Regions from separate parts of the Hydrogenophaga sp. GW101-3F08 genome, predicted to be linked through region 1. Evidence: predicted binding sites of a transcription regulator. Region 1 holds the regulator's gene; each other region holds the start of a gene.
What was found. Region 1 encodes FNR, which switches genes on or off when oxygen is low (the NO sensors DNR and NnrR bind a similar motif). Its sites were predicted from a motif close to TTGATNNNNATCAA; they were not measured.
Positions count from the first base shown of each region.

Region 2: a site for FNR is predicted at 1,549-1,562, ahead of AC07YZ_RS19010 (hemerythrin domain-containing protein). Genes of this name have one in related genera too.
Region 3: a site for FNR is predicted at 1,551-1,564, ahead of AC07YZ_RS20845 (ribonucleoside triphosphate reductase). Genes of this name have one in related genera too.

Region 1 is NZ_JBWKZP010000002.1:801,694-804,964, reverse strand. It holds gene hemN (oxygen-independent coproporphyrinogen III oxidase) at 45-1,424, opposite strand; gene fnr (fumarate/nitrate reduction transcriptional regulator Fnr) at 1,604-2,323, shown strand; gene AC07YZ_RS09385 (hypothetical protein) at 2,423-2,716, opposite strand; gene AC07YZ_RS09380 (nitrogen fixation protein FixH) at 2,794-3,090, opposite strand; gene ccoG (cytochrome c oxidase accessory protein CcoG) at 3,133-3,271, opposite strand, start outside.
Region 2 is NZ_JBWKZP010000008.1:67,238-70,508, forward strand. It holds gene AC07YZ_RS19000 (polyphosphate polymerase domain-containing protein) at 1-497, opposite strand, end outside; gene AC07YZ_RS19005 (DUF4956 domain-containing protein) at 494-1,057, opposite strand; gene AC07YZ_RS19010 (hemerythrin domain-containing protein) at 1,641-2,240, shown strand; gene AC07YZ_RS19015 (hypothetical protein) at 2,406-2,795, shown strand; gene AC07YZ_RS19020 (DUF1697 domain-containing protein) at 2,852-3,271, opposite strand, start outside.
Region 3 is NZ_JBWKZP010000009.1:209,725-212,995, forward strand. It holds gene AC07YZ_RS20830 (acyl-CoA dehydrogenase family protein) at 1-143, opposite strand, end outside; gene queE (7-carboxy-7-deazaguanine synthase) at 285-917, shown strand; gene AC07YZ_RS20840 (6-pyruvoyl trahydropterin synthase family protein) at 1,140-1,505, shown strand; gene AC07YZ_RS20845 (ribonucleoside triphosphate reductase) at 1,693-3,271, shown strand, end outside.

The DNA of each region.
Region 1 (3,271 bases):
AGTCGGCAGCCCAGGGTGCTTCGGGCTTCGAGTCGAACAAGCGATCAGATGATCTTGGAGAAACGTGCCCGGTCCTGGTCCACCTGCAGGTTCTTGTCGAACACCATGGCAATGGCCCGCACCAAGAACCAGCCCGTGGCCGTCACCTGCACACCACTGTCGTCGATGGTGACCAGCCCATGTTCGGCCAACCCGGCCAGCGCCTCCAGTTCGCGCGCGAAGTACGTCTTGAAATCGATCAGGTGTCCAAGTTCGATCGACTCGTACTGGAGCTGCCCCTGGCACATGATGGACATGATCACCGACCGGCGCAGCAGATCATCGCGGGTCAAGGCCAACCCGCGCACGATCGGCAGTCGCCCCTGATCGAGCGCGTCGTAATACTCCTCCAGCGTCTTGGCGTTTTGGCTGTAGGTGGCACCAATGCGACCGATGGCCGAAACACCCAGCGCGATCAGGTCACAGTCTGGCTGGGTGCTGTAACCCTGGAAGTTTCGGTGCAAGCGCCCCTGCCGCTTGGCCACGGCCAGCGCATCGGTCGGCAAGGCAAAGTGATCCATGCCAACATAAACGTATCCAGCGCCCATCAGCGCATCGAGCGAGGCCGACAGCATGGACAGCTTGTCACCGCCGCTGGGAAGCTCCGCAGAGATGATGCGTCGCTGAGGCTTGAAACGCGAGGGCAGATGCGCATAGGCGTAGAGCGCAATGCGATCCGGGCGCAGGGCATTGACTTGCGCCAGCGTGCGGGAGAACGACTCGGGCGTCTGCAGAGGCAGGCCGTAAATCAGATCGACATTGACCGACTCAAACCCGATCTTGCGCGCCGTGTCCACCAGCGCGAACACCTGCTCGGCCGGCTGTACGCGGTGGACCGCCTTTTGCACAGCGGGGTCAAAGTCCTGCACGCCAAAGCTCAGGCGGTTGAAACCCAGTCTGGCCAGGGTCTGCAGGCGCTGGTCGGTGACGGTTCGGGGATCGACCTCGATCGAGTATTCGCCGCCTGGCACCAGTGTGAAGTTTCGCCGGATCATGGCCATGAGGTCTTCGAGTTCGGCGTCCGAGAGGAAAGTGGGTGTGCCGCCACCGAGGTGCAACTGTGAAACACTGTGCCCCTGACCGAAATGCTGGACCTGAAGATCGACTTCACGCGACAGGTAGCGCAGATACTCGGCGGCGCGCTCATGGTGCTTGGTGATGACCTTGTTGCAGGCGCAGTAGTAACAAACCGACTCGCAGAACGGGATGTGCACGTAGAGAGACAGGGGCAACGCCATCGACCCGGCCCGGCGTTGCTCCAGCGCCTGGACATAGTCCTGCTCGGTGAAGGCTTCAACGAAACGATCAGCGGTCGGATAAGAGGTGTAACGCGGTCCGGGGACGTCGAATCGCTTGAGCAATTCGTTGGAAATGGCATGACTCACAAACAATTCTCCAGTTCTTCAGCTTTACTGTGCATCATGCACAGGGCGAGCCCCTTGATCTTGATCAAGCCCACCCGTCATACTCGGGTTGACCCTGAGTTCCCGTCTCTGGAAACCGATGCTCGCTCGACAGGCTGCGGAACCATGGGGTAAGCTCGGGCTGCAATTCCGGGAAAAATATGGACGTTCATAGCATCAAAGTCGCCTGTTCAAGCTGCAACCTGCGCGAGTTGTGCTTACCCATGGGATTGAATTCCGAAGAGATGGACAAGCTCGACAGCGTGATTTCTTCGCGACGCAGGATCAAGCGCGGAGCGGCGCTGTTCAACACCGGTGACAAATTCACCTCGTTGTATGCGGTTCGTTCAGGTTTCTTCAAGACCTGTGTGACCACGGCTGACGGCCGGGACCAGGTCACGGGCTTCCAGATGACAGGCGAAATCATTGGTCTGGACGGCATCGTCAGTGACCACCATTCCTGCGATGCGATTGCGCTGGAGGACGCCGAGGTCTGCGTCATGCCGTTTGACGATGTCGAGCAGCTGTCGAGAGAGTTCACAACCCTGCAGCACCATGTGCACAAGATCATGAGCCGTGAGATCGTGCGCGATCACAGCGTCATGTTGTTGTTGGGCAGCATGAGGGCGGAAGAGCGGCTGGCCGCCTTCCTGCTCAATCTGGTACAGCGCCTGCATGCCCGAGGCTTCTCGCAGTCGGAGCTGATTCTTCGCATGACCCGGGAAGAAATCGGGAGCTACCTCGGCATGAAGCTTGAGACGGTGAGCCGCACGTTCTCGAAGTTCGTCGAGGAAGGCACGATCGAGGTCAAGCAACGCTACGTTCACATCAAGAACACCGACGCGCTCAAACAGATCGTCAACCCACAGTCCTGTCGCTGAACTCAGGCAGCGGCTTCTGGCCCGCATCCGGCATACCCCAAAAACCAAGCCCCGCCGAGACTGCTCGGGCGGGGCTTGATTTTTGAGCAACAAACTGCTTCAGGAACACGAACCGTTCTTGGCACAGTCGCGAGGTCGCTCCTCCAACGGAACGGGACAACGGTTGACCTCGAACGGGGACATGGACAAGAGCGCTGTGAGTGAGCTCGACACCATGGTCACCAGCCAGAAAACAAAGAAGGCCATCGTATAGACGGCCTGCCTGGACATCTCCAGCGGTTGCCCGAACCAGTGCAGATCACTGGGATCGACCATGGCAAACACGATCATCTCCAGTACGGCGGCCACCAGAAAAGCCGGCCATGCAATCCACATCCATCGCTGAGCCCACATTGTTTTGTCTCCTTGGGTTCTGTCGCTGACTCGGAGGTTGTCGTGATGCGCCTCACGAAGCTTTGATCATCACACACCTATTCGTCGGTTGGAACCACCGGTGAGGCCGCGTGATTGCGCGCCTGGTGGGCGGGCTGCAGCTGGATCAGCGCGTCAATGCGGGCCTGCCCTTGCAGCGACCGCGCGACCTGGAGGTTGCGCTCGTAGTCTTCCTTGTCGAGCACGGGATCGGCGCCCTTCACCGCAATGACGGCGGTGATGATGCTCGCGACCACCACCAGCAATGGTCCCCCCACCACCAGCCACATGTGGGGAACGCGCCACCAGGAGACAGAAGGCTTAGGGTCCGGATTTTTGAGGGTTGCGGTATTCATTGAAGACTCCAGAGTGGTCGGTGGATGGGCGACGTCCGCATTTCAGCGCGGGATAAGAAAGGCTGCTTTTTCGGTTACCTGGGATGCCTCATCCCCTGTGGACCGGATCTCGAAGTGGATCGGGTGGGACCCGCTGGGTGCCGTATCGGGTGGCACCTGCACCCGCAGCACCGCAGACCGG
Region 2 (3,271 bases), on a different contig from region 1:
GTGCGCCGGTAGCGCACCTGCAGCGTCTTGCGGTAGCTGTGCGGGAGTTCCTTTTGGTGGTGGGCCTTGACCACCGACTTCAGGTAGTCGTCCAGCTCCGGAGGAAGTTGATGCGCATGGAAATGCTCGGGCGCCATCGGGCGGCGCAGTTTGGCGGTTTCACCCCCGGCGCCCTTGAGCTTGATTTCCATGAAGAACTGCTGGGTGTCTTCGTAGTGGCGGTACCGCACCTTGATGCGCTTGCGCCGGTTCTGGTTGTGATCGCGAAAGCAGTGCAGCGAGTCCGAATCGAAGTAGGCGCTGTTGTAGTCGAACGCGGTTTTTCCTTCGATGTCCAGGACGTCGAAATGGCCCCCGGCCCGTTCCAGGAACGCCAGGACCTGCGACGAGGTCAGCAGGTATTTGGTGTCCTTGCGGGTCATCAGCGCGGCCCGCCGATTGAGTTCGGTGAGGTCGATCCGGCTGAACGACGCGAGGCGGTCTTCAATCGGGATCATTTGGGGCGGTAGTCCACTTCGGCCTGGATGACCTCGGTCACGTAGCACACACTGCGGATGCGAAACGACAGCACCTCCACACCCAGGCGCTCCGACAGCAGCGCCTTGAATTCCTCGGGCCTGGACATGAAGTTCTCGGGGATGGAGTCCAGCTTCACGTCGATCTGGCTGACCGATTTCAGGATTTCCGGGTGGTCGATGATGAAGACGCCCAGCAGCACGGCCGCGGTGAGCAGGGCCGTCAGCATCAGGCTGGTGCCATCGATCGCCGAGATGACGGCGATCGAGATGCTGCCGAAGAAGTAAGCCATGTCCGACTTGCTGATCGGCTCCGAGCGCAGCGTGAAGAGCGCCAGGATGGCAAACAGACCAAAACCCGCGGCCATGCCGAATTCAAGGTTCGACAGAATCGCCAGCACGGCGAAGATGAATATGTTGAAGAGTGCCGCGGAGATGGCGGTTTCTTTGTGCTTGTACCGGGGGTAGTAGATCAGGAAGATCAGGACGAGCATCGCGGCCAGATCAAACACGAACCGGCTCAACAGTTCGACATAGTTCATCAGACTCATGGATCGGGCGTGGGCGGGTTGCCAGGCAATGGGGGCGCAACCGAGGCGAACTCGGCGGTTCAAGGCGCAAAAAACCCGTCGTGCTGACGGGCCAGGGTGGTCGGTACGGAGGGCCGCTCGGTTCAGAACGACTTTGTAACGGATCGTGAATTTTAAGGTAGATATAAGACGGAAGTGATAAGGCCGTATTGGTCGAGCCGTGACCCATGAAATGGGGCACCACGGGGTTTTTGCCCGCAGTGAGGCCGGGCGTTGCCGCATTCGGCCTCAGGCCACGGTCGGGTTTGGATGTGGCGACACACGCCGCGCCAACGTCCGCCGGCCGCGCTGGGCTGCCCGAGCCTGGTGTTTACCGGGTTGACCTTGGCCCGGCGGGGCAAAAAATGCACGGGGAAATCGGGCATTTTTAACGCCCTGAAAACGTTTCTTTTTGTAATGACGTGCTTCAATGCGGGGGTTGGTTGGCAGGTTGGCATTCGCTCTTGACGTGCATCAAGGACCACCCGGCGCGCGTCGGCGATAGTCAGCCTCTCGCAATGACCGACCCATCGGTCGGCGAATCAGGAGACATGTCTTGAACCACGAAGCCCTGCGCGTCATCCGCGACGAACACGCCACGCTGGCGGCCATGCTGCAATCGCTCACGCAGATGGTCAAGCGCGGTCCGGACCCCGAAGGCAAAGGGGGCCAGCACGAGCGCTTTTTCGACGTGCTGCGCGCCATGTTGTTCTACATCGACGAGTTTCCGGAAAAGCACCACCACCCCAAGGAGTCGGACCTGCTGTTTCCCCGCGTGGCCCGTGTGGCGCCGCACGTGATGGCCGCCATCGACCAGCTCGAACGCGACCACATGCAGGGCGAGCAGAACGTGCGCGCGCTCATGCACCTGCTGATGGCCTGGGAGTACCTGGGCGACACGCGGCGCCAGGCCTTCGAGGACGAGGTGGCGCGCTACGTGGCGTTTTACCTGGAGCACATGCGGCTGGAGGAAACCGTGGTGCTGCCCGAAGCCGAACGCAGCCTGAGCGACGCCGACTGGCACGCGCTCAACGCCGCCTTCGCGACCAACCAGGACCCGCTGAACGGCCGCATCCCGCGCGATCCGCAGTTCGACCGCCTGTTCACCCGCATCGTGATGTTGGCCCCCGCGCCGGTGGGGCTGGGCGAGAGCTGAGAGGCGGGAGGCGGGCCCGCCGGCCATCGGCGGGTGTGATTTTTTGAACGGCATGGCCAGGAAAGTGAGCACCAAAGTGCCCAACTGATGCGCATCAATGCCGGATGGGCGGTTTTTATGTGATCCTTTGGTTGTCTTTTCAAGAGATGACCCACAGGAAACACCATGCAGCTCCAAACCATGCGCGACATCTGGGACCAGCACGCCCGGTTGCTCCGTGTATTGCAGTCCCTCATGCAGGCGCTCAAAGGCTCGCCCGCGGCGGACGGTGGCGGCGCGCACGCCCGGCTCTTTGACGTGGTGCGTGCCGCGTTGCTGAACATCGACGACGTTGACGCCTCGGGCCATCCGCAGGGCCTGCGCGACATCCTGGATGGCATGCGCTGGCTGGAACGCCAGAGCTGGACCGACCAGACCGTGTTGTTCGAGCTGGTGCAACTGATGCTGATCGACGGTTACCTGACCCTGGAGCGCCAACGGCTCCTGGAGGCCGACATCGGGCATGTGCTGGCCCACCAGCGGCACCGGCTCTGGCAGGACGCGTGCGCGGCCTGAGCGGCCGAGCGTCTTTCAGGGACACCCGCCCCGGCTGGGAGACCCAGGCCCCGGGTTCAGCGGTCGGTCGGTCCGGCGTGTTTGCGCACCAGGCGCTGCACGGTGTTCCAGTTGCGCGTGGTGGCCGGCAGGCCGAGCAGCTTTTCAAGAAACGCGTTGGGGCTTCCCGGCGATTGGCCCGGCCTGAAACTGAGGCTCAGCGCCTCCGGGCCCGTCCAGTGCAGCACCTGAACGTCGCCACGCGGCGACGTCAGCGGCAGGGCGGGCGCGGCCGCGCTGTCGGGGTGCAGAAAGGTCACGCAGCAGGCGTAGACCTGGTCCCGGTCCACCGCAGCGAAAGGATCGAGCGCGACGAGCCGGGCCAGGTGCTCGACGCTGCGGACGTAGCCCGGCTCGCGCAGGCCGCAGGTCTCGCGCAGCAGCTCGCAGGCACCGGCGAAAACCCGGTGCGCCCGGCCGGCCGAGGGGACCGTGAA
Region 3 (3,271 bases), on a different contig from region 1:
AGGTCGTCCAGGAACGGCGGCGGGTATTGCCCCAGTTGCACCGCCTGGTGCCAGGCCGCGTTGTGGGGCAGCAGGTAACGCTGCATGAAGTTCTCCAGCTGCTGCTGGAGCGCCTGCGCCCGGGGGCTGTGCTCAAAGTCCATGCGGGCATTGTGTGGAGCGCCGGGCCGCTTGTCAGCGCCCACGCGACAGCGGCCCGGCCGTGGGCCCCGGTGGCGGACAATATCGGCCTCTTCGATACAACCCCGGGCGCCGCCTGTTTCGCGGCCAACCCGGCTCTCACCATGACCTACAGCGTCAAGGAAATCTTCTACACCCTGCAGGGCGAGGGTGCCAACGCCGGCCGCGCGGCGGTGTTCTGCCGCTTTGCCGGCTGCAACCTCTGGAGCGGGCGCGAGGCCGATCGCGCCAGCGCGGTCTGCACCTTCTGCGACACCGACTTCGTGGGCACCGACGGCACGCTGGGCGGCAAGTTCACCACCGCCGAGGCCCTGGCCGACACCATCGCCGGGCAGTGGCCCGCCGGCGCGGCCCCCGGCCTGGTGGTGCTGACCGGGGGCGAGCCGCTGCTGCAGGTGGACGAGGCCCTGACCGGCGCGCTGCACGCGCGCGGCTTCACCATCGCGGTGGAAACCAATGGCACGCTCGCGCCACCCGCCGGGCTGGACTGGGTGTGCGTGAGCCCCAAGGCCGGCGCTCCGCTGCTGCTCACCCGCGGGCAGGAGTTGAAGGTGGTGGTGCCGCAGGACGGGTTGGACCTGGCGGCGCTGGCCGAGCTGCCGTTCGACCACCATTTCCTGCAGGCCATGGACGGCCCGCTGGCGCGCCGCAACACCGAGCTGGCCACCGCGCTGTGCCTGGCCGACCCGCGCTGGCGGCTCTCGGTGCAGACGCACAAGGTGTTGGGGATCCGATGACCCCCCTGCGCCGCTTCGCGGCGTCCCCCCGGAGGGGGCGCACCCTGTGGCCTGGCAAAGCCAGTTCCACGGGTGCCCTGGGCGAGGCACGCCCTCCGGCCGCGGGTTTGGCTCCCTCTCCCCGCTGGGGAGAGGGTTGGGGTGAGGGGCCGGCGCGCCCAGGTTTCATGCGGTGTGGGAACTGCCGTGGCATGTGAATTGAGTTGATAGAGATGGATTGAGATGAGATACGAACTGAGTCAGAGCTTTTATTTCGAGGCCGCCCACACCTTGCGCCGCAAGATCGATGTCGAGCCCAGCCTGCGCATCCACGGCCACACCTACATCGCCGAGGTCACGCTGGCGGGCGAGCCCGACCCGGAGAGCGGCATGCTGGTCGATCTGGCCCACCTGCGCGGCCACATCGAGACCCTGCGCCAGGCGCTGGACCACCGCTTCCTCGACGAGGTGGCCGACCTCGGCCCGGCCACGCTGGAAAACCTCTGCACCTTCATCTGGCGCGCGATGGAAGCGCGCTACGCGCAGCAGCTGGACTGCGTGGAGGTGCGCCGCCAGGCCAGCGGCGACGCCTGCCGGCTGCGCCGCTAGGCGCTTTCCCTCCCCCGGCGGCAGGGCCGGGGCCAGGGCGCCGGCTTGATGCGCATCAAGCCGGTCTTTGGGCGTTTTCGGGCCTCCGGGGCGTGCGATTTCTTGTCGCACATCAAACTACATATAGCGTGTCATGGGTATCGTGCACACCATAGGTAGTGTTTTAACCCCGAATGAGGAGAACCCGATGGAGGACGCCATGGTGGTCAGTTTGCCCCGCGAGGTGGTCAAGCGAGGTGGTCAGCGCGAGCCGTTCAATGCCCACAAGATCGGTGCGGCGCTGGCCCGCGCCGGGGCCGCCAGCGGCGAGTTCGACGAGCCGGAGGCCGCGCTGCTGTGCGCGCAGGTGGTCAAGGTGCTGATCCACCGGTTCCGCGGCGAGGCGCCGCACATCGAACAGGTGCAGGACGTGGTCGAGCAGACGCTGATCGCGGCCAACCACTTCAAGACGGCGCGCGCCTACATCGTCTACCGCGAGCAGCACGCCACGCTGCGCGCTGACAAACAAACGCTGGTGGATGTGGAAAGTTCCATCAACGAGTACCTCACGCGCGCCGACTGGCGCGTCAACGCCAACGCCAACCAGGGCTACTCGCTGGGCGGCCTGATCCTCAACGTGGCCGGCAAGGTCACGGCCAACTACTGGCTCTCGCACGTCTACACGCCCGAGATCGGCGCAGCCCACCGCGAGGGCGACATCCACATCCACGACCTCGACATGCTCAGCGGCTACTGCGCGGGCTGGTCGCTGCGCACCCTGCTCAACGAGGGCCTCAACGGCGTGCCGGGCAAGGTGGAGTCGGGGCCGCCGAAACACATGTCTTCGGCCGTGGGGCAGATCGTCAACTTCCTGGGCACGCTGCAGAACGAGTGGGCCGGCGCGCAGGCCTTCTCGTCCTTTGACACCTACATGGCGCCCTATGTGCGCCAGGACGGCATGGATTACGCCGCCGTGCGCCAGTGCATCCAGGAGCTGATCTACAACCTCAACGTGCCCTCGCGCTGGGGCACGCAGACGCCCTTCACCAACCTCACCTTTGACTGGGTCTGCCCCGAAGACCTGCGTGAGCAGGTGCCGGTGATCGCGGGCCGCGAGATGCCGTTCTGCTACGGCGATCTGCAGGCCGAGATGGACCTGATCAACCGCGCCTACATCGAGGTGATGACCGAAGGCGACGCCAAGGGCCGGGTCTTCACCTTCCCCATCCCCACCTACAACATCACGCCCGACTTCCCCTGGGAGAGCGAGAACGCGCGGCGCCTGTTCGACATGACGGCCAAGTACGGCCTGCCGTACTTCCAGAACTTCATCAACTCGGAGCTGCAGCCGAACATGGTGCGCTCCATGTGCTGCCGCCTGCAGCTCGATCTGCGCGAGCTGCTCAAGCGCGGCAACGGCTTGTTCGGCAGCGCCGAGCAGACCGGCAGCCTGGGCGTGGTCACGGTCAACTGCGCCCGCCTGGGCCACCTGCACGCGGGCGACGAAGCCGGCCTGCTGGCCGCGCTGGACCGCCTGCTGGAGTTGGGCAAGCAGAGCCTGGAGACCAAACGCAAGCTGATCCAGCGGCTCATGGACCAGGGCCTGTTCCCCTACACCAAGCGTTACCTGGGCACGCTGCGCAACCACTTCAGCACCCTGGGCGTGAACGGCATCAACGAGATGGTGCGCAACTTCAGCGGCGACGCGCACGACATCGGCACCGACGAGGGCCACGCCTTCGCGCTGCGCTTCCTCGACCACGTGCGCGAGCGCATCGTGGCCTTTC